DNA from 3 places in the Burkholderia sp. YHN3-13 genome. Region 1 is predicted to be linked to each of the others. Evidence: riboswitches for the same ligand, from Rfam matches in the RefSeq annotation. Region 1 holds a riboswitch; each other region holds the start of a gene.
What was found. A riboswitch is a leader RNA that binds a small molecule or an ion and turns the genes downstream of it on or off. The one in region 1 is predicted to bind cobalamin.

Region 1 (7,605 bases):
AATGCCGCGCGAGCGCCGCGCCGGTGAGCGGCTCGAAGCCGGTTTCGTCGGCGAGCCGTGCGCCGGCTTCGACGAGTTTGTCTACGGTAATGCCGGCACGCGTCATGACGAATACTATGGAAATTAGTCAAAAAACTAATTCTATTAGTTTTTGCCGCGAAGTCAATTTCCCGTACGCCGCCGGCCACGCCGATCCGCCCCGGCGCCCGCGACGCAGGCGCCGGGGCGACCGGTCGTCAGAACGTGTAGGTGACCTTGCCGAACGCGGTGCGGCCGAGCGTGTTGTAGCCGTACGCGGTCATGTATTGCCGGTCGAACAGGTTCGACAGCGACGCCGACACCGTCAGGTGCGAATTGATCCGGTACGACGCGCGCAGGCTCACCGTCAGGTACGACGGCAGATACGTCGTGTTGGCCGGATCGTCGAACGTCGTGCCGCCGTAGAGCAGCGATGCGCCCGTGCTCAGCGCGTGGAGCTTCAGTTCGTCCCACGTGTGGTCGACGCTGAGGCTGACCGTCTGGCGCGGCCGGCGGTTGAGCCAGGTCTGGTTGGTCTCGTCCTGCGGATTCAGGAGGCCGACGGCCAGACTCACCGGCGTCGAGCGGCCGATCGTCCCCTTGTACGACAGGTCGATGCCGCGGATGTGCGAGCGGCCGATGTTCATCGGCGAGAACGTTGCCGGGTTGTACGCGATCAGGTTGTTGACGTGCGTGTCGTAGACCGCCGCCGAGAACGTGCCGTACGACGTGTTCGCGTCGAGCGCGGCCTCGACCGACGTGCTGCGTTCCGGGCTGAGGTTCGGATTGCCGTAGCCGGGGTAGTACAGGTCGTTGAAACTCGGCAGGCGGAATGCGTTGCCGTACGACACGCGCGCGGTGTAGACCGGCGTGATCGCCCACGACAGCGCGGCGTTGCCGGTGTTCACGCCTTGCCCGGCGATGATCTCGCGACGCCCCGCGAGGAACAGCGTCACGCTGCCGAGCGTGGCCGACTGATGCAGCGAAAACGCCGAGTCGTTGCGCGTCGGTATGCCGCCGGGCGCGTCGATCGGCAGGAATGCCTGTTCGCGCGTGAAATCGTAGGCGAGCTTCGTTTCGCCCGACAGCGGCAGGCCGAACAGGCGGAACCCGTGCGCCTGATGGGTCAGCGACGTCGACGTGCTGATGCGCTGCGAATTGATCTGGTCGGTCGCGAGGGCCGGGTTGTCCGCGTAGATGAACTGGCGGTCGTTCGCATAACCGAACGACTGGTCGAACTGCGTATCGGGCGTGATGTCGAGATGAAATGCGATGCCGGTCGTCAGCTGGTGATCGAGCTCGCGATTCGCATAGCCGCTGTTGTCGTAGGACAGGTCGGAGCGGTGATACAGCGCGAACGTCGAGATCGACCAGTTGTCGCGCGCATAGCCGAGCCGCGCATCGAGATCCTGCGCGTGATACGGATTGCGGCCGGCTTCGTGACCGTAGAAGAAGGGCCGCGTCGCATCGATGCCGGCCGTGTTGTAGTCGTGCAGCCCCAGCGAGTAGGTGACACCGCCGAGCGCGGCCAGCGGCCCTGTCGACGGCAGGGTGCCCGACGTGCGGAACTGCGTGTCGAACGTCTTGTTCGATCCGCCGCCGAACGACACGGTGGTCTGGTTCGGCCGGTTGGCGGCGCGGCGCGTGAAGAGCTGCACGACGCCGCCCATCGCGTTGCTGCCGAACGATGCGGCGGCCGGGCCCGAAATCACTTCCACGCGTTCGAACGCGTCGGTCGGCAGGTCGGCCCACGGCGCGATGCCGGTGGTCGGCGAGCCGATCCGGATCCCGTCGATGAACACGGCGACCTGGCTGGCCGACGAGCCGCGGATGCTGACCGACGCGGACGAGCCGGGGCCGCCGCTCTGCGAGACGGTCACGCCCGGCAGCGTCGCGAGCGCCTGCGTGATGCTCGGGTCGGTCGACGACAGCCGGTCGAGATCTTCTCGCGTAAGCACCTGCGTCGACGCATAGCGCCGGTCGAACGATTCGGGCAGGTGCCGCGTGTCGGTCACGCTGATCGTCGGCAGATCGGCGCCTTCCGCGGGCTGGGCGGGCGGCTGGAGCGCGGTATCGCCGGCGGCATGGGCGAGCGGGGTGAGCAGCGCGGTGGCGGCGGATGTGGCGAGCAGGTAACGAAGGTTCATCAGACAGCGAGAGAAAGCGTGTGGCGCGTAGGGCGGTCGCGAGCGAAGGGCGGGCAGGTTGCGCATGCCGACGGCGTGTCGACGCGACGCTTCCGGCAGGGAAGCGGATTCGGGAACGAAGGACATCTGACGGATCCTGAGGTCGGGTCGTCCATGCAACGGGCGACCGCCAACGGCGGCGCTTGCGCATCGGGACACCCCGCCCGGTGCGGCTGCTGGACCTCGGGTCGATGGCAGGTCTCCTGGCTCGCGGGTCGTCATCCGTGCGGACCTTCCCGGTTTCCCAGTGGCGCGCAGTGGCACGGATTCGCCGCTCACAGTTGCGGGGGCAGCCGCAGATTCGAGTCGTTGCCCGTCCTGCGTTCCCTTTTGATCCCATCGCTGGGAACCATCAGCGCGCAAGGGTAATGGCGTGCGCTCCCGCACGTCAATTGCCGCGCCGCGCGAGGGTGCGAAAAAACGTCATTCTCCGGCAAGCGCTTTCCGAATCCTTTCGCTTGTGTGTTGGTGTCGCGTTTCTCGTCTGATGAATCGGGAGGAGCAAGCGGCATGCGAGCCGCGTCGTATCGAACGCGAAACCGTAGGTTGTCCGGTCGACGTCAGCCGGCGCGTTGAGCAGCCCGGGCAGCGGCACAGCGTTGTCGCGGCGCGGATCGCCGAGCCGCATGCCGGTCGGTCGCCGCGGTTGCACGATCGGCCAGCCGAACAGCTGCAGATCGCGGAACAGCCCGCACCGACGACATCCTCGCCGCACGCGATCCGTCGCTGCCGGCGTTCTGATTGCCGGCGGGGCCGGGCGCGGCAGCGGCGCCCGGCGCGCGCCGTTACATGTGCGTGCCGGCGTGCGCGCGGCCGCCCGGGTCGCCGCCCCGATCGGGCGGCGTATTGTTCTGATCGATCTTCGCGAGCACGAAGCCGGCGTGCGGCAACGCGCCGGGCGAGCGGTGCATCGCCTGCGCGACGACGTCGTGCGGCGATGCGGCGGGGAAACCGGATGACGTCGCGCCCGGTTGGGCGAACGCCGGAAGGGAGGCGACCGCCAGGGCGGCGGCGACGATCGCGTGCGTGTTCATGGTGGCTCCTTCACGACTGACTGCGCGACTGACTGCGGGCAACGTCATCAGTCTAGGGCGCGAAACTTAACGCGTCGTGAAGGTGCCATGGCGCACGGATGACAGGATGTTCATGTGCGCCGCGACGCTCAGGCCGGCGTCGACACCAGTGCGCAGAAGTTCTCGAGATCGACGTTGCCGCCGCTGATCACGACGCCCACGCGCTTGCCCTGCAGCGCGTCCTTCATCCGTCGCGCGGCGGCGAACGCCAGGCAGCCGGTCGGCTCGACGACAATCTTCATACGGGTGGCGAAGAAGCGCATGCAGTCGATCAGCTCCGCGTCGGTCGCGGTCAGGATGTCGTCGACGTCGCGGCGGAGGATCGGGAACGTCAGGTTGCCGAGGTATTGCGTCTGCGCGCCGTCGGCGATCGTGCGCGGCGTGTCGATCCGCACGATCGCGCCGGACCGGAACGATTGCTGGCCGTCGTTGCCGGCTTCGGGTTCCACACCGTACAACTTCGCGTGCGGCGACAGCGCGCGGGTCGACAGCGCGGTGCCCGACAGCAGCCCGCCGCCGCCGAGCGGCGCGAACACCGCGTCGAGCGGGCCGACTTCGTCGAACAGTTCCTTGGCCGCCGTGCCCTGGCCGGCGATCACGTCCGGATGGTCGTAGGGCGGCACCAGCGTGAGCCCGTGCCGTTCGGCAAGATCGCGCCCGATCTGCTCGCGGTCCTCGGTGTAGCGATCGTAGGTCACGACGTTGCCGCCATAGCCGCGCGTCGCGGCCATCTTCGCGGCCGGCGCATCCTGCGGCATCACGATCGTCGCGGGAATACCGAGGATGCGCGCCGACAGCGCGATCGCCTGGGCATGGTTGCCGGACGAGAACGCGACGACGCCGTGGTGGCGCTGTTCGGCGTTGAAACGCGACAACGCATTGAACGCGCCGCGGAACTTGAAGGCGCCCATGCGCTGCAGGTTCTCGCACTTGAAGAACACCTGCGCGCCGAGCGCTTCGTCGATCGTTCGCGACGTCATCACCGGCGTGCGGTGCGCATGGCCTTCGAGCCGGGCCGCGGCCGCGGCGACGTCGTCGTACGTGGGGAGGGTCGGAGAGTTCATGGTTGCTCGAGAGTCGGAAAGGTCAGTCAACTGGAAAGCAGGGCCCCGCGTCACTTCGCGTCGTTGTAGACGGTCGCGCGCGAGACGCCGAGATGCTGCGACACGATCTCCATCGCGCGGCGCACCTCGAGGAAGCCGTCGGCCTTCAGCGTCTGCAGCAGCTCGCGGCGCTGGTCGGTCTTCAACTCGCGCGGCGTCGTCGCGAGGCGCGTCGCGAACGCGTCGATGCGCTGCCGGATCGCGTCCGCCCCGGCCGGATCGAGCGTGTCGACAACGGCCTCGCCGTCCGTGCGGCAGAACTGGTTCAGCATGCCCTGGAAGCCGCGGAACAGCGTGACATCCGCATTCAGGCACAGCGCGGCCACGTAGCGCCCGGTCGAATCCTTGATGCCGATCGACGTGCTTTTCGCGGTGCGGCCGTCCGCGAAGCGGTTCGGGTAGTTCGCGAGCACCTGCGGGAAATCGTCGTCGGCGATGCGGGCGAGGCCGAGTTCGGTCGCGGGATCGCCGACCGCGCGCCCGGACAGGTTGTTGTGGATCGCGAGGATCGCGTGTTCCGGCGTGCGCAGGTCGTGCACGACGACCTCGGTGAACGGCGCGAACATCTCGCCGAGCCCTTCGGCGATGCGCTGCACCTGTTCGATCAGCGACGCCTGTTCGGACGACGGTGGCGTGCGGCGCGTGCTCATGCGTTTTCCCGGGGCGACGGGGCGTCGGCCGTTTCCGGCCGCGTGATGTCGGCCAGCAGCGGCCGGGCGATCCGCACGTAGTCGGCCGAGTCGAGCACGACCGAGCGGTCGAGGCGGCCCGCGTTGAAGGCGATCTCCGCGTTGCGTTCGACCAGCGCGGGATCGACGACGAGCGTGACGTTCGCGTCGAATACGAACGGCGGCACGGCGCCCATCACGCAGCGCGTGACGGCGGCCGCGACATCGGGCGACGCGAGCGTCGCCTTGCGGCGGCCAACCGCCTCGGCAACCTTGCGGAAGTCGATCTTCAGGTGGCCCGGGATCACGGCGAGCGCGGTCGCGTCGCCGCCGTCCTTGAACGTGCAGAGCATGGCCTTCGCCCCCTGTTCGGGGCGTGTGCCGCGGATCGCGGCGATCACGTCGGATTTACCTTCCGCCGGATGTTCGAGCACGCGGAAACGTGCACCGGACGTATTCAGCAGATCGCACAGCGTGTCGAAAACGGGAGAGTCGTTCATGTCGCTTCGGGCGGGAAGGCGCGCATCGCGGCGCGCGGGGAGCGAGCGTGCCGCTCGCTATCGATGGATTGTCCAAGTATAGACGTTTTGTCATGAGATAGGGCAACAGCGGGTGCGCCCGTGCGGGGTCTTTCTCCAACTGCGAAAGGCCGTTTCGTATTGCGAAATCTCCGCGAAGTTCCCGTCGCGCCGCCTTTCCGCCGCTTGAAAACTTGTTTTGCATCGCAAAATCGATCTGCTATCTCATTGAAAAACAAGGAAAATTTATATCTTATGTCTTATATAAGAGTTGGCCGAAAGCGCGCCGGACAGGATTAATATTGAGTCCATGCAGTTCGCTTCGTCACACGAAGCGGGCACGCTGAACCCTTTACTCAAATGCGCTTCGTTCCCAGGAGATAGACATGTCCCAATATCAAGACGACATCAAGGCAGTGGCTGGCTTGAAGGAGAACCACGGCAGCGCGTGGAACGCCATCAGTCCCGAGTATGCCGCCCGCATGCGTGCCCAGAACAAGTTCAAGACCGGCCTGGACATCGCGAAGTACACCGCGAAGATCATGCGCGCCGACATGGCCGCGTACGATGCCGACCCGGCCAAGTACACGCAGTCGCTGGGCTGCTGGCACGGTTTCATCGGCCAGCAGAAGATGATCTCCATCAAGAAGCACTTCAACAGCACCGAACGCCGCTACCTGTATCTGTCGGGCTGGATGGTCGCCGCGCTGCGCTCGGAGTTCGGCCCGCTGCCGGACCAGTCGATGCACGAAAAGACCTCGGTCAGCGCGCTGATCCGCGAGCTGTACACGTTCCTGCGCCAGGCCGACGCCCGTGAGCTGGGCGGCCTGTTCCGCGAGCTGGATGCGGCGAAGGACGCGACTGCCAAGGCCGCGATCCAGGAAAAGATCGACAACCACGTGACGCACGTCGTGCCGATCATCGCCGACATCGACGCGGGCTTCGGCAACGCGGAAGCGACCTACCTGCTGGCCAAGCAGTTCATCGAAGCCGGCGCCTGCTGCATCCAGATCGAAAACCAGGTGTCCGACGAGAAGCAGTGCGGCCACCAGGACGGCAAGGTCACGGTGCCGCATGAGGATTTCCTCGCGAAGATCCGCGCGATCCGCTACGCGTTCCTGGAACTGGGCGTGGACGACGGCGTCATCGTCGCGCGTACCGACTCGCTGGGCGCCGGCCTGACCAAGCAGATCGCCGTGACGACCACGCCGGGCGACCTGGGCGACCAATACAATGCGTTCCTCGATTGCGAAGAGCTGTCGGCGGATCAACTGGGTAACGGCGACGTCGTCATCAAGCGCGACGGCAAGCTGCTGCGTCCGAAGCGCCTGCCGAGCAACCTGTTCCAGTTCCGCGCCGGCACGGGCGAAGCGCGTTGCGTGCTCGATTGCATCACGTCGCTGCAGAACGGCGCCGACCTGCTGTGGATCGAAACCGAAAAACCGCATATCGCGCAGATCGGCGGCATGGTCAGCGAGATCCGCAAGGTGATCCCGAACGCGAAGCTGGTGTACAACAACAGCCCGTCGTTCAACTGGACGCTGAACTTCCGTCAGCAGGCGTACGACGCGATGAAGGCCGAAGGCAAGGACGTGTCGGCCTACGACCGTGCGCAGCTGATGAGCGTCGAGTACGACGAGACCGAACTGGCCAAGCTCGCCGACGAGAAGATCCGCACGTTCCAGGCCGACGCGTCGCGTGAAGCCGGCATCTTCCATCACCTGATCACGCTGCCGACGTACCACACGGCCGCACTGTCGACCGACAACCTGGCCAAGGAATACTTCGGCGACCAGGGCATGCTCGGCTACGTGGCCGGCGTGCAGCGCAAGGAAATCCGCCAGGGCATCGCCTGCGTGAAGCATCAGAACATGTCCGGTTCGGACATCGGCGACGACCACAAGGAATACTTCAGCGGCGAAGCGGCGCTGAAGGCGGCAGGCAAGGACAACACGATGAACCAGTTCTCGTAATCGCCGGTCCCGCAGCACGACGCCAGCCCTTCGGGGCTGGCTTTTTTTTATTCGCTCGATTCCCGC
Region 2 (7,605 bases), on a different contig from region 1:
GCGCATCCTCGTCGCCCGCATCGCGCGGCGGCGACACGCTCAGCTCGTCGTGCAGGCGATGCTCGGCGATCGTCGCGAGGATCGTCTTGCGCAGCAGCTTCGCGCGCCGCGCGTCGACCATCAGCGCTTCGTAGTATTCGTCGACCTGCCGCTCGAGATCCTGCAGCGGTCCGTAGTTTTCCGCGCGCGTGAGCGGCGGCATCAAGTGATCGATAATCACGGCCTGCGCGCGGCGCTTCGCCTGGCTGCCCTCGCCCGGATCGTTGACGATGAACGGATAGAGATGCGGCAACGGCCCGAGCGTCAGGTCGGGCCAGCACGCGTCGGACAACGCGACGCTCTTGCCCGGCAGCCATTCGAGGTTGCCGTGCTTGCCGAGGTGGATGACCGCGTCGATGCGATACGCATCGCGCAGCCAGAAATAGAACGCGAGATACGCGTGCGGCGGCACGAGATCCGCATCGTGATAGCTCGCGTAGTCGTTCTCGCCGCGCGAACGCGACGGCTGGATGCCGACGAACACGTTGCCGGCGCGCCAGCCGGCGATCGTGAAACGTCCATGGCGCAGCGTCGGGTCGGCTTCGGGCGGCCCCCAGCGCTGGTTCAGCGCGTCGCGCACGGCGGCCGGCAGCCGCGCGAAGCGCGCGATGTAGTCGGCCAGCGGGAAGCTCTGGAACGCGGGTCGCAATGCATGCACGGCCGCGTCGTTGGTCACGCCTTCGGTGAGGCGCGCGATCAGCGCGTCTCCATCGGGCGGCAGGTCGGCCAGCGTGTAGCCCGCGTCGCGCAGCGCCGCGAGCACGCGCAGCGCGGATGCCGGCGTGTCGAGCCCCACGCCGTTGCCGATCCGCCCTTCGCTTTGCGGGTAGTTCGCGAGAATCAGCGCAATGCGCTTGTCGGCGTTGTCGAGCGTGCGCAGCCGGCACCAGCCGCGCGCGAGCGCCGCGACGAACGCGATCCGCTCGGCGTCCGGCTGATAGCGCACGACGTCGACCTCGGTATGCGGGCAGCGATACGCGAGCCCCTTGAAGCTCACCGCACGCGTGACGATGCGCCCGTCGACTTCGGGCAGCGCGATATGCATCGCGATGTCGCGCGCATGCAGGCCCTGGTTGTCGGCCACCCACGCGTCGCGGTTGCCGCCGGACAGGATCACCTGCAGCACCGGTGCGTCGCCGGCGAGCACGTCGTGTTCGGGGCTGTCGATCGCGCCGGCCGCGAACGCGGTCGTGTTCAATACGAGCGCGACGCCGTGCGTGTCGCAAAGTTGCGTGATGACTTCGCGGCTCACCGCATCCTTCAGCGACGTCACCGCGATCGGCAACGGATTCAGCCCCTCGGCGATCAGTGCGTCGGCCAGCGCGTCGAACACGGCCGTGTTCGCGGCCTGCCAGTGCGCGCGATAGAACAGGATCGCGACGACGGGCGCGCCGGGCGTCCAGCGCGGCCGCCAGTCGTCGACGCTCGCGCGGTCGCGCGCCGGGTGATACAGCGCGGCGGCCGGCAGCGGGCGCGGCGGCTCGGGTTCGGCGCCGAAACCGAGCGTATGGAACGCGATGCTGCGCAGCAGCGCGTCGGCATTGTGCACGCCGCCCTCGCGCAGATAGCGCCACCACAGCCGGCACAGCGCCGGCGTGACGGTGCTCTTCGCGACGAGGTTCGGATCTTCCTGCAGGTCGCCCGAGAACATCGCGAGCTGCTGCCCGCGCTTCGACGCGAGCGACACGGCCTGCTCGATCCCGTACGGCCAGTACGCTTCGCCGCCGAGATGATCGATCACGACCGTCTTCGCATGACGCAGCACGTCATCGACGTAGAAATCGACGGACGCCGGCTGCCGCAGGAACGTGACGTTCGCGAGCCGCACGCTCGGGAACCCGGCCGGCAACCGCGGCACGACACTCGCGAGCAGCGACAGCGTCGTGTCGGCCGAACTCAGGATCACGATGTCGGCCGGCTGCTGGTCGATCCGGACGACGCCCTGCGTATCGTCGACGAAGCCGCCCGGCGTGGTGCGCAGCAGATGCATCGTGCGTTACGCCTGTTGCGGCTCGGCCGCGCACGCGGCGTCGAACGCGCGTTGCAGCGCGGCCGCGTCGAGATCCTCGCCGATCAGCACGAAGCGGCTCGCGCGCGTTTCGCCGTCCTGCCAGCGTCGGTCGAAATAGCTGTCGAAGCGGCGGCCGACGCCCTGGATCACGAGCCGCATCGGCGCGCCGGGCAGCGCGGCGAACCCTTTCGCGCGGTAGATCGTGTGCGCTTCGACCACGCGCTGCAGCGCGGCGATCGTCGCCTCGCGCGTGCCGGCGTCGCCGGACACGACCACCGAGTCGAAATCGTCGTGATGGTGATCGTGATCACCGTCGTCGGCCGAGCCGTGATGATCGTGACGCAGGTGGATCGTTTCTTCCGATGCCGATTCGAGGCCGAGCAGCATCGCGAGATCGAGCTCGCCGCGCGTCGCGCGAACGATCTTCACCTGCGGCGGGATCTCGTCGCGGATCGCGGTTTCGATCCGGGCGAATTCCGCGTCGCCGACCAGATCGGCCTTGTTCACGATCACCAGATCGGCCGACGACAGCTGATCGGCGAACAGTTCGTGCAGCGGCGATTCGTGGTCGAGATTCGGATCGGCGCGGCGCTGCGCGTCGACGGCCTGCGGGTTTTCCGCGAACTGGCCGCTCGCGGCGGCCGGCCCGTCGACCACGGTCACGACCGCGTCGACCGTGAAGCTGTTGCGGATCGTCGGCCAGTTGAACGCCTGCACGAGCGGCTTCGGCAGCGCGAGGCCCGATGTCTCGATCAGCACGTGGTCGATGTCCGCGCGCCGTTCGACGAGCGCCTCCATCACCGGGTAGAACTCTTCCTGCACGGTGCAGCACAGGCAGCCGTTCGCGAGTTCGTACAGCTGGCCCGACGCTTCGCCCTGCGCGCCGTCGGCGTCCTCGCAGCCGATGCCGCAGCCCTTGAGGATCTCGCCGTCGATGCCGAGCTCGCCGAATTCGTTGACGATCACCGCGATGCGGCGGCCCGCGGCGTGCTGCAGGATGTGGCGCATCAGCGTCGTCTTGCCGCTGCCGAGAAAGCCCGTGACGATCGTGACGGGAAGCTTGCGTAGGGTCATGGTAGGTCCGGTGTCGAAGAGGGAATCAGGACGGGATCGTCGCGTTGGCGGCGGCGAGGCCATTCATCGGGCGACGCGCAGGCAGACCGCCGCGCGATCCGCGCGAACAACCGCGCGACGGGCGGAACAACGAATCGGACATGGTGCTTCCTTGCGAACGGTCGACATCGTGAATGCCAACACGGCTGCCGCCGGCCCTGCCCGCGCCGCCTGCCGTTCGCCGTCCCGGCCCGGCGCGTTCGCGCGGGGGGCAGATCGGCGGAGGAAGCGGAACACCCCGGGCGTCGGGCCTGCTGCGGCCGTGGACGATGCGCCGCCTCCCCGCGGCGCTGAACCCCAACGTTTAGGCCGGTATCCGGGCTGGCGAACACGCCGCTTCGCCTTCCCGGATGCGCGCGGCATCCAGTGGCGGTCGTCCGCCTGCTCGCGGCAGGCGGCGAAGCGGCGCTGCATCGCGCTCGCGCGCGACACGTTCGCTTACCGTTGCGAGGGCAGCACAGGTTGGCTCGACTGCGGTGCAGGCAGGCTCCCTGTTTCCCGTTTAACTGCGCGCGCCGGAGCGGCACGCGCGAGCACCAAAACGCGTGCGAGTGTAGGCGGCGGGGCCGGGAGCGTCAAGGCGGCACGGGGCGCCGGACTGCGTTGCGCACCGCCGGCGCACCGTGCCGGAGGCCGGCCGTGGCCGGTTCGCGCGGGCGAACCGCTGTGCTATCGTATGCGCCGCGTTCGGTGCTCGCATGCGCATTCCGCGCATGCAGTTAAACGGGAAACAGGAGGCGGACGACCGCCCGGCCTGTGCTGTCCCCGCAACGGTACGCCGCCCGCGCGACGCGCTCCCCGCGCACGCGCCCAGGCCGCCCGCGATGCCACTGCCCTTCAGCGGGCGGGAAGGCTGCGGCCTGGCAAGCGGCCAGCCCGGATACCGGCCGACGCAAGGGGCGAGCCCGATGCTCGCCGAACGCCCGATCCGCGGGGGACGGATGGGGTGCGCATTCCGCCCGCGTCCGCGCGGGCTTCGTCCGATCCGTCATGCACTGCCTGCCCGCCGGCCGCCGATGTGCCGCCCGCCTGTTCCTTTCCACTGTTTCGACACGGTGCGTGCCGTGCCGCGTGCGATGAGCCGCGCGTGGCTCATCGGCGCCGGCCCCGGCGACGCCGACCTGCTGACGCTCAAGGCCGTGCGTGCGATCGGCGCGGCCGACGTGCTGCTCGTCGACGATCTCGTGAATCCCGACGTGCTGCGCCATGCACGCGCCGACGCGCAGGTCGAGCACGTCGGCAAGCGCGGCGGCCATGCGTCGACGCCGCAGGAAGCGATCGTCGCCGCGATGCTCGCGCACTTGCGGGCGGGCCGCAGCGTCGCGCGGCTCAAGGGCGGCGATCCGTTCGTGTTCGGCCGCGGCGGCGAGGAACTGGCCGCGCTGGGCGCGGCGGGTTTTGCGGTCGAGATCGTGAACGGCATCACCGCAGGCATTGCCGCGCCGGCCGCGCTCGGCATCCCGGTCACGCAGCGCGGCGCCGCACAGGGCGTGATCTTCGTCACGGGCCACGGCGCGGGCGCCGACGAGCCCGACTGGCGCGCGCTGGCGGCCACGCGCATGACGATCGTGATCTACATGGGCATCCGCCGGCTCGACGCGATCACCGCCGCGCTGCGCGGCGGCGGCCTGCCCGGCGATACGCCGTGCGCGGCGATCGAGCATGCGACCCGCCCCGAGCAGCGGCAGGTCCTCGCGACGCTCGACACGCTCGTCGAACGCGTCGGCGCAACCGGCATCGGTTCACCGGCCATCGTCGTGATCGGCCGCGTCGCGGCGCTTGCCGACGACCCGGCCGTGCGTGCGGCGCTCGGCGGCCGCGCATGATGCGCGTCGCGCTCGGCATCGGTTTTCGCGCGGGCGTCACGGCCGCGCAGCTCGATGCCGCGATCCGGGCGGCGCTGGCGCGTTACCCGGCCGCCGAACCGGCGCTCGTCGCGACGCTCGCCGACAAGGCGTGTGCGCGGGCGCTGCGCGTGCTGTGCGCGCGCCGCGGCTGGCCGCTCGTCGCGTTCGACGCGGCGCAGCTGGCGAGCCGTCCCGAACTGGCCGCGAGCGGCCCGTCGGACGCCGCGCTGGCGCGCTTCGGGGTGGCGGGCGTGGCCGAACCCTGCGCGCAGCTCGCGGCGCCGCATGGCCGGCTGCTGGGCCCCAAATCCATCCGGGACGGCGTGACGGTTGCCCTCGCCGGCCCGCTCTGAACCCTTTGTTTCGCTTTCGACAGGACGATTTCCGATGAAGACCGATGCCGAATCCCATCAGCGGATGACCGAACGCCGCCGCGCCGGCCACGAGAAGAAGCAGGCCGCCGCCACCCTGGAAAAGGGCCTGCTGATCGTCAATACCGGCAACGGCAAGGGCAAGAGCACGGCCGCGTTCGGCATGGCCGTGCGCGTGCTCGGCCACGGCATGCGGCTCGGTGTCGTGCAGTTCATCAAGGGCGCGCTGCATACGTCCGAGCGCGACTTTCTCGGCGCGGTCGCGGAGTGCGATTTCGTGACGATGGGCGACGGCTATACGTGGAACACGCAGAACCGCGACGCCGATATCGCGACCGCGCGCAAGGGCTGGGACGAGGCGCGCCGGATGATCGAGAGCGGCGACTACCGGATGGTGATCCTCGACGAGCTGAACACCGTGCTGAAGTATGAATACCTGCCGCTCGACGAAGTGCTCGCGACGCTCGCCGCACGTCCCGCTTCGGTGCACGTCGTCGTGACGGGGCGGCACGCGCCCGATGCGCTGATCGACGCGGCCGATCTCGTCACCGAAATGCGGCTCGTCAAGCACCCGTACAAGGAGCAAGGCGTGAAGGCGCAGCGCGGCGTGGAGTTCTGAGCGTGCCGGCCTGCCCCGCGCTGTTCGTCAGCGCACCCGCGTCGGGCCAGGGCAAGACGTCGGTGACGGCCGGTCTTGCACGGCTGCACCGCCGGCTGGGCCGCCGCGTACGCGTGTTCAAGACCGGGCCCGACTTTCTCGATCCGATGCTGCTCGAGCGCGCGAGCGGCGCGCCCGTGCATGCGCTCGATCTCGGGATGGTCGGCGAAACCGGCTGCCGCGCGCTGCTCGCCGATGCCGCGCGCGACGCGGATCTGATCCTGATCGAAGGCGTGATGGGGCTGTTCGACGGCACGCCGAGCAGCGCCGATCTCGCGGCCGCGTTCGGCGTCCCGGTCGTCGCGGTGATTTCGGCGAAGGCGATGGCGCAGACATTCGCGGCGATCGCGTTCGGGCTCGCCCGGTTCAGGCCGGCACTGCCGTTTCACGGCGTGCTGGCAAACCGCGTCGGCTCCGCGCGGCATGCGGAACTGCTGCAACAGGCGCTGCCCGGCGACCTCCGCTGGCTCGGACACGTGCCGGCCGATGCGGGCATCACGCTGCCGGAGCGGCATCTCGGCCTGCATCAACCGGCCGACATCGACGATCTCGATGCGCGGCTCGAGCGCGCGGCCGACGTGCTCGCGCGGACGGCGCTCGCCGAATTGCCGCCGGCCGTCGCGTTCGCGGCACCGGACGCCGCGGTGCCGCTGCCGCGCGCGCTTGCGGGCAAGCGGATCGCCGTCGCACGCGATGCGGCGTTCTCGTTCATCTATCCGGCGAACCTCGCGCTGCTGGATGCGCTCGGTGCGGCGGTGCGGTTCTTCTCGCCACTCGCCGACGAACCGGTGCCCGACGATTGCGACGCGCTGTTCCTGCCGGGCGGTTATCCGGAACTGCATGCGGCGACGCTCGCGGCGAATGCCGGGACCGCGCGGACGATTCGCACGCACGCGGCGGCCGGCCGGCCGATCGTCGCGGAATGCGGAGGGATGGTGTACCTGTGCGAATCGCTGACCGACGTGGACGGCGTGACGACGCCGATGCTGGGCGTGTTGCCGGGTCATGCGACGATGCAGCGCCGGTTCGCGGCGCTCGGCATGCAGCAACTCGAGACGCGCAACGGGCCGATGCGCGGCCATACGTTCCACTATTCGCGGTTCGCGACGCCGCTGGTGCCGGTCGCGAGCGCCGCGCGCCCCGACGGCGCGCCGGGCAGCGGCGAAGCCGTCTACCGCAGCGGCGCGATCGTCGCGACGTACATGCACATGTATTGGCCGTCGAATCCGGAGATGGCGGCGGCCCTGTTCGGCGGCACGGCATTCTGACGGAACAGCCTGCGTGCGTGCCGCGACGTCAGGGCTTTTCGCGCCCCGGCGCCTCCGAGCGCGACGTCCGGATCACGGTGCCGTCGGGCGAGAAATGCGCGTTGAACATCGCGTCGCCCGATACGCCGCCCTCGGCCCAGTGCCAGCTCCACACCTCTTCATGGCTCAACGCGTATTGCGCGACTTCGGTCGGTTTGCCGAGCAGTTGCCGCACGTCGTCCTTCGACATGCCGGGCACGACCTTCGCGATGTTGGCCGCGGTCAGCGCCTGCGTGATCGACACGAGCCGGCCGTCCGG
Region 3 (7,605 bases), on a different contig from region 1:
GATTTCCTGCCCGTCGCGAATGTAGTCAAGCATCGGTGGTGTCCTGGCTGTGCCGCGCGTCCGTCAAACGGGCCGCGGCCTGGTCAATCGTCAGATGGCGCGCGAGCGGGGCGCCAAGGCCCGCGGCCGCGTCGCGCCGGTAAAGGTCGTAGTGCGCGGGCGCCACCGCGACGAGCGTGTGCGCCGCGGGATGCGGCAGCGCGCAGTGGCGCTCGCAGCCGGTCAGGTGCACGTCGACCGGATGGCCGATGCGCGCGGCGAGGGCGAGCGCGTCGTGTTTCGTGTCGGCCCGCGCTTTCGCGCAGCCCGTGCTGCCGGTGCAGGCGACGAGGGTCGCCAGCGGGTCGGACGATGCGCAGACGAGGCCGAGCGACGCCAGTGCCGCCAACGTGGCCGGGGCGCGTTCGTTCGGCACGCCGTGGAGAAACACGCCTTGCCACGGCGTCATCGACAACGTGCCGTCGCCGTCGGCTTCGGCCAGCGCGGCGAGCCGTTCCAGTTGTGTCGCGTCGAGCCGCCCGAGCACGCATTGCGCGCCGACGCTGCAGCATGCCGCATCGCGCGACGCGCGCATGCCGAAACGCAGCGCCGGGTCGGTGCGCGTGCGCCGCCAGCCGGCGAGCGCGGGATCGGCCGTGAGCGGGAAGGGCAGGTAGTGCTGCGCGCGTGCGAGCAACGCGCATTCGCCGGCGGTCGCGAGCACGGCGCGCATCCGCGTGACGTCGGCCGGCGCGAGATCGAGGAACGCGAGCAGCAGTGCGCGAACCAGTGCGACGGCCTGATCGGGCGACACGTCGACCGATGCGGGCCGGTCGTCCCGCGCGGCCGGCGGGCAGCCGGCCAGCCCGGCCGCGACGCGTACCGCGCCGTCCGCGCGGCGCCAGGCGGCCAGCCAGATGTCGTGCGGGTGATCGAGCGCCGCAACCGCTTCGCCGCCGTCGAGCTGGATCGAGAATTTCGGCGACAGCTCGCCGCGGCGCGGCTCGCCGGCCAGCATGTCGAGCAGCGGCATCGCGAGCGCGCGGCTGTCGACGAGCGCGGCGGGATCGTGCCCGGCGAGCGGGCTGAGCAGGAGGTTGCGGACGTCGTCGCTCGCGGCGAGCGCGGCCGTCTCGTCGACCGCGCCTGCGGCTGCGTCGACGCGCGGGCCGAGCCCCGCCTCGAGCAATGCGCGCGTCAGCGCATCGGCGGCGCTGTCGCGAATGCCGCGCAGCTGGAGATTCGCGCGATTGGTCGCGTCGATCGCGCCGGAGCCGTACGCGCGGGCGGCGGCGGCAATCGCACGCGCCTGGCGCGCATCGAGCCGGCCGCCCGGCAGCTTGACCCGGCACAGCCCGCCATCGGCGGCCGCGACCACGCGCACGAGCCCCGGGCAGGCCGACGGGCGCACGACGGGCGACGCAGGAATCGAATCGGGGGCGGAACTCAACGGGATACCGGGACAGTGTCGCGCCGCGGCCAACGCATCGGTACACCCCGCCCGACGCCGACTGGCACGCACGCACTTTCTGGCCGGCAGGTCTCCTGGCTGACAGGTCGGCGCCGGCTCCCGGCCTTCCCGGTGAAACCAGTGGCATGAGGGGGAGATCGGCTCGCTGTCTACAGTTGCGGGGGCAGCCACAGCGGCGCGCGGCGCGCCCTGTGTTCCCTCTTCGGCCCCGAAGGGCACCGGCGAACGAACGGCCGTAGGATACCCGATTTCGGCACCGGCCCGACATCGGCCATGTGCGTCGCAACCGTGTCGCAGCATGGCTGCGACGACCTGCGCGCGGCAGCGCGGATGGTACGATTGGCGGCTCGGCACTGGATCGGCGACACGCCGGTGTCCGCGACGATGAAACTGGGCGGGGCCAGCTGTTCGCCATGCGGATCGCGCGGGCCTGGCCGACACCGCTGGCGCGTCCCGCGCCGGGCAGTCGGCGCCGACGGCAATCGCCGGATCGACGCGCGGCGGCGCAACGGCCGCGCATCGCAACACACTGGATGAAATCGAACGATGGGGAAGGGTGCATGACGGCGTGGCTGACGGTAGTGGGCATCGGCGACGACGGTTACGCGGGGCTCGGGCGCAATGCGCGACGCGCGCTGCTCGGCGCGACGCGCGTGGTCGGCGCGAAGCGGCATCTCGACATGCTGCCCGCGCGGTTGCCGGCCGCGCGCGAAGCGTGGCCGTCGCCGTTCGATCTCGCGGGCGTGCTCGCGCGGCGCGGCTCGCCCGTCTGCGTGCTCGCGAGCGGTGACCCGATGCTGTTCGGCGTCGGCGCGACGCTCGCGCGCCAGCTTTCTCCCGACGAATGGCGCGTGCTGCCCGCGCCGTCGTCGCTGTCCCTCGCGGCCGCACGCCTCGGCTGGGCGCTGCAGGACGTCGGCGCGGTGTCGCTCGTCGGCCGTCCGCTCGCGACGCTCGCGCGTCATCTGCTGCCGGGCCGGCGCCTGTTCGTGCTGAGCGCCGACGGCCGCACGCCGGCCGCCGTCGCGGCCGAACTCGCCGCACGCGGCTTCGGGCCGACGCGCATCAGCGTGTTCGAACATCTGGGCGGCCCGCTCGAACGGCGCGTCGACGGCCTCGCGCAGGACTGGAAAGTCACCGAAACGGCCGCGCTCAATCTCGTCGCGCTCGACTGCCGGGCCGGCCCCGACGCGCCGCGCCGCGCGCTCACGCCGGGCCTGCCCGACGATGCATACCGCCACGACGGCCAGCTCACCAAGCGCGACTTGCGCGCGATGACGCTCGGGCGCCTCGCGCCCGCACCCGGCGAGCTGCTGTGGGACGTCGGCGCGGGCAGTGGCTCGATCGGCATCGAATGGATGCGTGCGCATCCATCCTGCCAGGCGATCGCGGTCGAGGCGCATGCGGAACGGCAGCGCTTCATCGAACACAACCGCGACGCACTCGGCGTGCCGGGCCTGCAGCTCGTCGCGGGCCGCGCGCCCGACGCGCTGGCAGGACTCGCCACGCCCGACGCGATCTTCATCGGCGGCGGTGCGACGGCGCCCGGCGTGCTCGACGCGTGCTGGGCCGCGCTGAAACCCGGCGGCCGGCTCGTCGCGAATGCGGTCACGCTGCAGGGCGAGATGGCGCTCGCCGCGTGGCGCGACGCGCACGGCGGCACGCTCACGCGCGTGTCGCTCGCGCATGCGGAACCGCTCGGCCGCTTCGACACGTGGCGCCAGCCGCTGCCCGTCACGCTGTACGACGTGCGCAAGCCCGACGCGGCCGACAGGGTCGAGGCGGCCGATGCGATCGACATAGCCGGCGCATCGAACCCGGCGAACGCAACGGACGCGTGATGCGCGACGAAACCCCCGAACAGCCCGCGCCGCTGCGGTTCGGCTACACGACCGGCAGCTGCGCGACCGCGACGTCGCTCGCGGCCGCGCGGCTGCTGCTCGCGGGCCGGGCGGACGACGCGGTCGAGATCGTGCTGCCGAAAGGGCAGCGCGTGATGATGCGGCTCGAGTTCTGCCGCCTCACGGCCGACGGCGCGGAAGCCGGCACGATCAAGGATGCCGGCGACGATCCGGACGTCACGCACGGCGCGCTGATCTTCGCGCGTGTCGCGCTCGCGGCCGCGGCCGGCGTGCGCTTTCACGCGGGGCCGGGCGTCGGCACGGTCACGCGCGCGGGGCTGACGCTGCCGGTCGGCGAACCGGCGATCAACCCGGTGCCGCGCCAGATGATGACGACGCATCTGGAGGCCCTCGCAGCCGAGCACGGCTACGCAGGCGGCTTCGACGTGACGATCGGCGTCGAGGGCGGCGAGGCGCTCGCGCTGAAGACGATGAACCCGCGCCTCGGCATCGTCGGCGGGCTGTCGATCCTCGGCACGACGGGCATCGTGCGGCCGTTCTCGTGTTCGGCCTATATCGCATCGATCCACCAGGGGATCGATGTCGCGCGCGCCAACGGCATCGCGCATATCGCCGCGTGCACGGGCAACGCGAGCGAGGACGCGATGCGCGCACACTACGGCCTGCCCGACATGGCGCTGATCGAGATGGGCGATTTCGCGGGCGCGGTGCTCAAGCACCTGCGCCGCGCACCGGTCGCGCGGTTGTCGATGTGCGGCGGATTCGGCAAGCTCAGCAAGCTCGCGGCGGGCCATCTCGACCTGCACAGCCGCCATTCGAGCATCGACCTGCCGCTGCTCGCGCAATGGGCGGCAGAAGCCGGCGCGAGCGAGGCGCTGCAGGCCGCGATGCGCGCCGCGAACACGAGCCAGGAAGCGCTGAAGCTCGCCCTGGCCGACGGCGTGCCGCTCGGCGATCTCGTCTGCGCGCAGGCGCTGCGGGTCGCACGCGACATCGTGCCGCCGTCGGTCGCCGTCGAGATGTTCGCGATCGACCGGCAGGGCCGCTTCGTCGGGGAAGCGCGATGAGCATGCGCATCCTGCTGCTCGGCGGCACCGGCGACGCGCTGAAGATCGCACGCGCGCTCGGCCCGCATCACGTCTACAGCCTGGCCGGTCTCGGCAAGGTGCCGGACGACCTGCGCTGCGACGTGCGCGTCGGCGGCTTCGGCGGGGCCGCCGGCCTGGCCGCGTATCTTCGCGACGCCGAGATCAGCCTCGTGATCGACGCCACGCATCCGTATGCCGCGCAAATCAGCGCGAACGCCGCTGCCGCGACGCGCGACGCGGGCGTACCGCTATGGGCGCTGCGCCGCGCGCCCTGGACGCCGCAACCGGGCGACGACTGGCGGATGGTCGACGACTGGGCCGGCATCGAGGCCGCGCTCGCGCCGTTCAGGCGGCCGCTGTTCACGCTCGGCCGCGAACCGCTCGCGCACCTCGATACGATCCCGCCGCACCAGTTCTGGCTCGTGCGCTGCCTCGACGCGCATCCCGGCAATGCGCATGCGCAGGTCATCGCCGCGCGCGGGCCGTTCACGCTCGACGGCGAACGTGCGCTGTTCGCGCTGACGGACATCGACGTCGTCGTCAGCAAGAACAGTGGCGGAGCGGCCACCGAGGCCAAGCTCGATGTCGCGCGCGAACGCAGGGTGCCGGTCGTGATGCTGCGCCGGCCGTCGCTGCCCGATGCCGACCGGGCGTTCGATTCGGTCGCGGCACTGCTCGACGCACTCGATCCGGCCGCGCGCGTTTGACGCCGCGCAGCGGATCATCCAACGTATTGACGGAGAATTTTCGATGACGGTGTATTTCATCGGCGCGGGGCCCGGCGACCCCGAGCTGATCACGGTGAAGGGCCAGCGCCTCGTGCGCACGTGCCCGGTGATCCTGTATGCGGGCTCGCTGGTGCCCGCGGCCGTGCTCGACGGTCATCGCGCGGAGCAGGTCGTCAACACGGCCGAGCTCGACCTCGACGCGATCGTCGCGCTGCTCGCGGACGCGCATGCGCAAGGGCGGGACGTCGCACGCGTGCATTCGGGCGACCCGTCGCTGTACGGCGCGATCGGCGAGCAGATCCGCCGGCTGAAGGCGCTCGGGATTCCGTACGAAATCGTGCCGGGCGTGACGGCGACGGCCGCGTGCGCGGCGACGCTCGGCGTCGAGCTGACGTTGCCCGGCGTCGCGCAGACGGTGATCCTCACGCGCTTCGCGGGCAAGACCACGATGCCGGAAGGCGAGGCGCTCGGTTCGCTCGCCGCGCACCGCGCGACGCTCGCGATCCATCTCGGCGTGCGCCATCTCGCGCGCATCGTCGACGAAGTGCTGCCGCACTACGGCGCGGATTGCCCGGTCGCGGTGATCTATCGCGCGAGCTGGCCCGACGAGGAGCGCGTGACCGGCACGCTGGCGGACATCGTCGACAAGGTGCGCGGCACGCAGATCGAGCGCACCGCATTGATCCTGATCGGGCGCGTGCTCGATGCCGACGGGTTCGCGGATTCGACGCTGTACGCGAGCGCGGGCTGATCACGCCGGCCCGGCGGACGGGCCGCTCAGGCCTGCGCCGTCTGCCGCGCCAGCCGCGGCGCAAACCCGGCCGCCAGCGCGAACAGCGCGACACACAGGCACGCCATCGCGATCCACGCGGGCGTCAGGTCCGCGAGATGCTGGCGCACGAGCCCGGCCGCGAACGGGAACAACCCGGCGACCAGATAGCCGACACCCTGCACGAACCCTGTCAGCGATGCAGCGTCGGCCGGCGTTGCCGCATGGTCGACCGTGACGATCAGCGACAGCGGAAACAACGCGCCGATCCCCGCGCCGAGCAGCAGCGCGGCCGGCAGCGCGAACGCGTCGGGTGCGGCCAGCATCGCCAGCAACCCCGCGAACAGCGACGCGATCGCCGCATGCAGCGCGGGCCGGCGATCGGGCAGGCGGTCGATCGTTGCCGAGATCGTCAGCCCCGCGATAACTTCCGCGAGCGTCACGCCGCCGAGCAGGCTGCCGGCCGCCGTCGGCGACCAGCCGAGCCGCATGTAATACGGCGGCAGCCAAGCGAGCACGAGCGTGTAGGCGCCCGTCGCGATCCCGAAGAACAGCGCGAGCCGCCACGCACGCGCCGAACGCGACGGTCGTGCATTCGACGTCGAGACCGGCCCGGCGGCGAAGCCGTCGCCGCCGCGGCTGGCGAGCGGCCATGCGAGCGCGGCCACCGCGGCCGGCAGCGCCCAGCCGGCCAGCGCGGCGAGCCAGCCCCAGCGCGCCGCGGCGAACGGCGCGACCACGCTCGCCAGCACCGCGCCGCCCATGATCGACGTCGAATAGACGCCCATCGCGCCGCCGATGCGCGTCGCGAAATGCGCCTTCACGAAACCGGGCAGCAGCGCCTGCACCGTCGCGATCCCGACGCCCGCGCAGCAGGCGCTCGCGAGCAGCAGCCACGCGTGCCGCGCGCCGATGCGCGATGCGCAGGCCAGCCCGATCAGCGCGACGCCGAGCCAGACACCGCCCGCGATGCCGGTGACGCGCTGCAGGCGCCGCGCGCCCAGTGCGCCGAGCCCCATCAGCAGGATCGGAATCGTCGTCAGCAGGCTGGCCGCGCCGTCGCCGATACCGGTCGTGCGCTGGATCATGTCGAGCAGCGGGCCGACCGCGGCGAGCACGGGACGCAGGTTCAGCCCGACCAGCACGATGACGGCCAGCCGCCAACCCGGGGAAGTGAAGCGATTCATCGACGAGGCCCTCGATATCGGTGCGCGGCTGCCGTCGAGACGCCGCGCGTTTTTCAGGTAAAGTATCTCGACATCAAGATAAATACCGATTTATCTCGACGTCAAGATAACTGGTGAGCCGAGGAGGGTTAATGGATCGAGCCGCGCATGCGCTCGCGCAATGGCGCGCCGAGCGTCCGGATCTGGACGCGTCGTCGATGGTCGTGATGGGGCGGCTGCAGGAAGCCGCGCTCGTGATCGCGCGCGACCGTCTCAATCCGCTGTTTGCGCGCTACGGGATGCAGCCGGGCGAATTCGACGTGCTCGCGACGCTACGGCGCAGCGGCGCGCCGTTCGCGCTGACGCCGACCGCGTTGTACGACGCGCTGATGATGTCGTCGGGCGGCATGACCGCACGCATCGACCGTCTGCAGAAGGCCGGCTGGGTCGAGCGGCGGCCGAACCCGGCCGACGGGCGCGGCACGCTCGTCGCACTGACGGATACGGGTCGCGCGCTGATCGACGATGCGGTCGTTGCCCAC

Region 2: linked by a shared signal. The riboswitch ahead of cobA (uroporphyrinogen-III C-methyltransferase) and the one ahead of AC0KUR_RS14460 (TonB-dependent receptor domain-containing protein) in region 1 are both predicted to bind cobalamin.
Region 3: linked by a shared signal. The riboswitch ahead of cobG (precorrin-3B synthase) and the one ahead of AC0KUR_RS14460 (TonB-dependent receptor domain-containing protein) in region 1 are both predicted to bind cobalamin.

The regions. Positions count from the first base shown of each region.
Region 1 is NZ_JBVVNQ010000005.1:97,426-105,030, reverse strand. Features, by position in the region: gene AC0KUR_RS14465 (TetR/AcrR family transcriptional regulator) at 1-106, opposite strand, end outside; gene AC0KUR_RS14460 (TonB-dependent receptor domain-containing protein) at 237-2,165, opposite strand; cobalamin riboswitch at 2,381-2,573, opposite strand; gene AC0KUR_RS14455 (hypothetical protein) at 2,990-3,238, opposite strand; gene AC0KUR_RS14450 (threo-3-hydroxy-L-aspartate ammonia-lyase) at 3,367-4,341, opposite strand; gene AC0KUR_RS14445 (helix-turn-helix transcriptional regulator) at 4,392-5,030, opposite strand; gene AC0KUR_RS14440 (YbaK/prolyl-tRNA synthetase associated domain-containing protein) at 5,027-5,548, opposite strand; gene AC0KUR_RS14435 (isocitrate lyase) at 5,953-7,539, shown strand.
Region 2 is NZ_JBVVNQ010000008.1:72,425-80,029, forward strand. Features, by position in the region: gene cobN (cobaltochelatase subunit CobN) at 1-2,029, opposite strand, end outside; gene cobW (cobalamin biosynthesis protein CobW) at 2,036-3,124, opposite strand; cobalamin riboswitch at 3,454-3,719, opposite strand; cobalamin riboswitch at 3,834-4,069, shown strand; gene cobA (uroporphyrinogen-III C-methyltransferase) at 4,180-4,989, shown strand; gene AC0KUR_RS19450 (cobalamin biosynthesis protein) at 4,986-5,363, shown strand; gene cobO (cob(I)yrinic acid a,c-diamide adenosyltransferase) at 5,398-6,000, shown strand; gene AC0KUR_RS19460 (cobyrinate a,c-diamide synthase) at 6,003-7,307, shown strand; gene bamE (outer membrane protein assembly factor BamE domain-containing protein) at 7,336-7,605, opposite strand, start outside.
Region 3 is NZ_JBVVNQ010000008.1:47,095-54,699, reverse strand. Features, by position in the region: gene AC0KUR_RS19350 (precorrin-8X methylmutase) at 1-33, opposite strand, end outside; gene cobG (precorrin-3B synthase) at 26-1,390, opposite strand; cobalamin riboswitch at 1,498-1,688, opposite strand; gene cbiE (precorrin-6y C5,15-methyltransferase (decarboxylating) subunit CbiE) at 2,011-3,291, shown strand; gene AC0KUR_RS19335 (cobalt-precorrin-5B (C(1))-methyltransferase) at 3,291-4,379, shown strand; gene AC0KUR_RS19330 (cobalt-precorrin-6A reductase) at 4,376-5,107, shown strand; gene cobM (precorrin-4 C(11)-methyltransferase) at 5,151-5,879, shown strand; gene AC0KUR_RS19320 (MFS transporter) at 5,906-7,084, opposite strand; gene AC0KUR_RS19315 (MarR family winged helix-turn-helix transcriptional regulator) at 7,216-7,605, shown strand, end outside.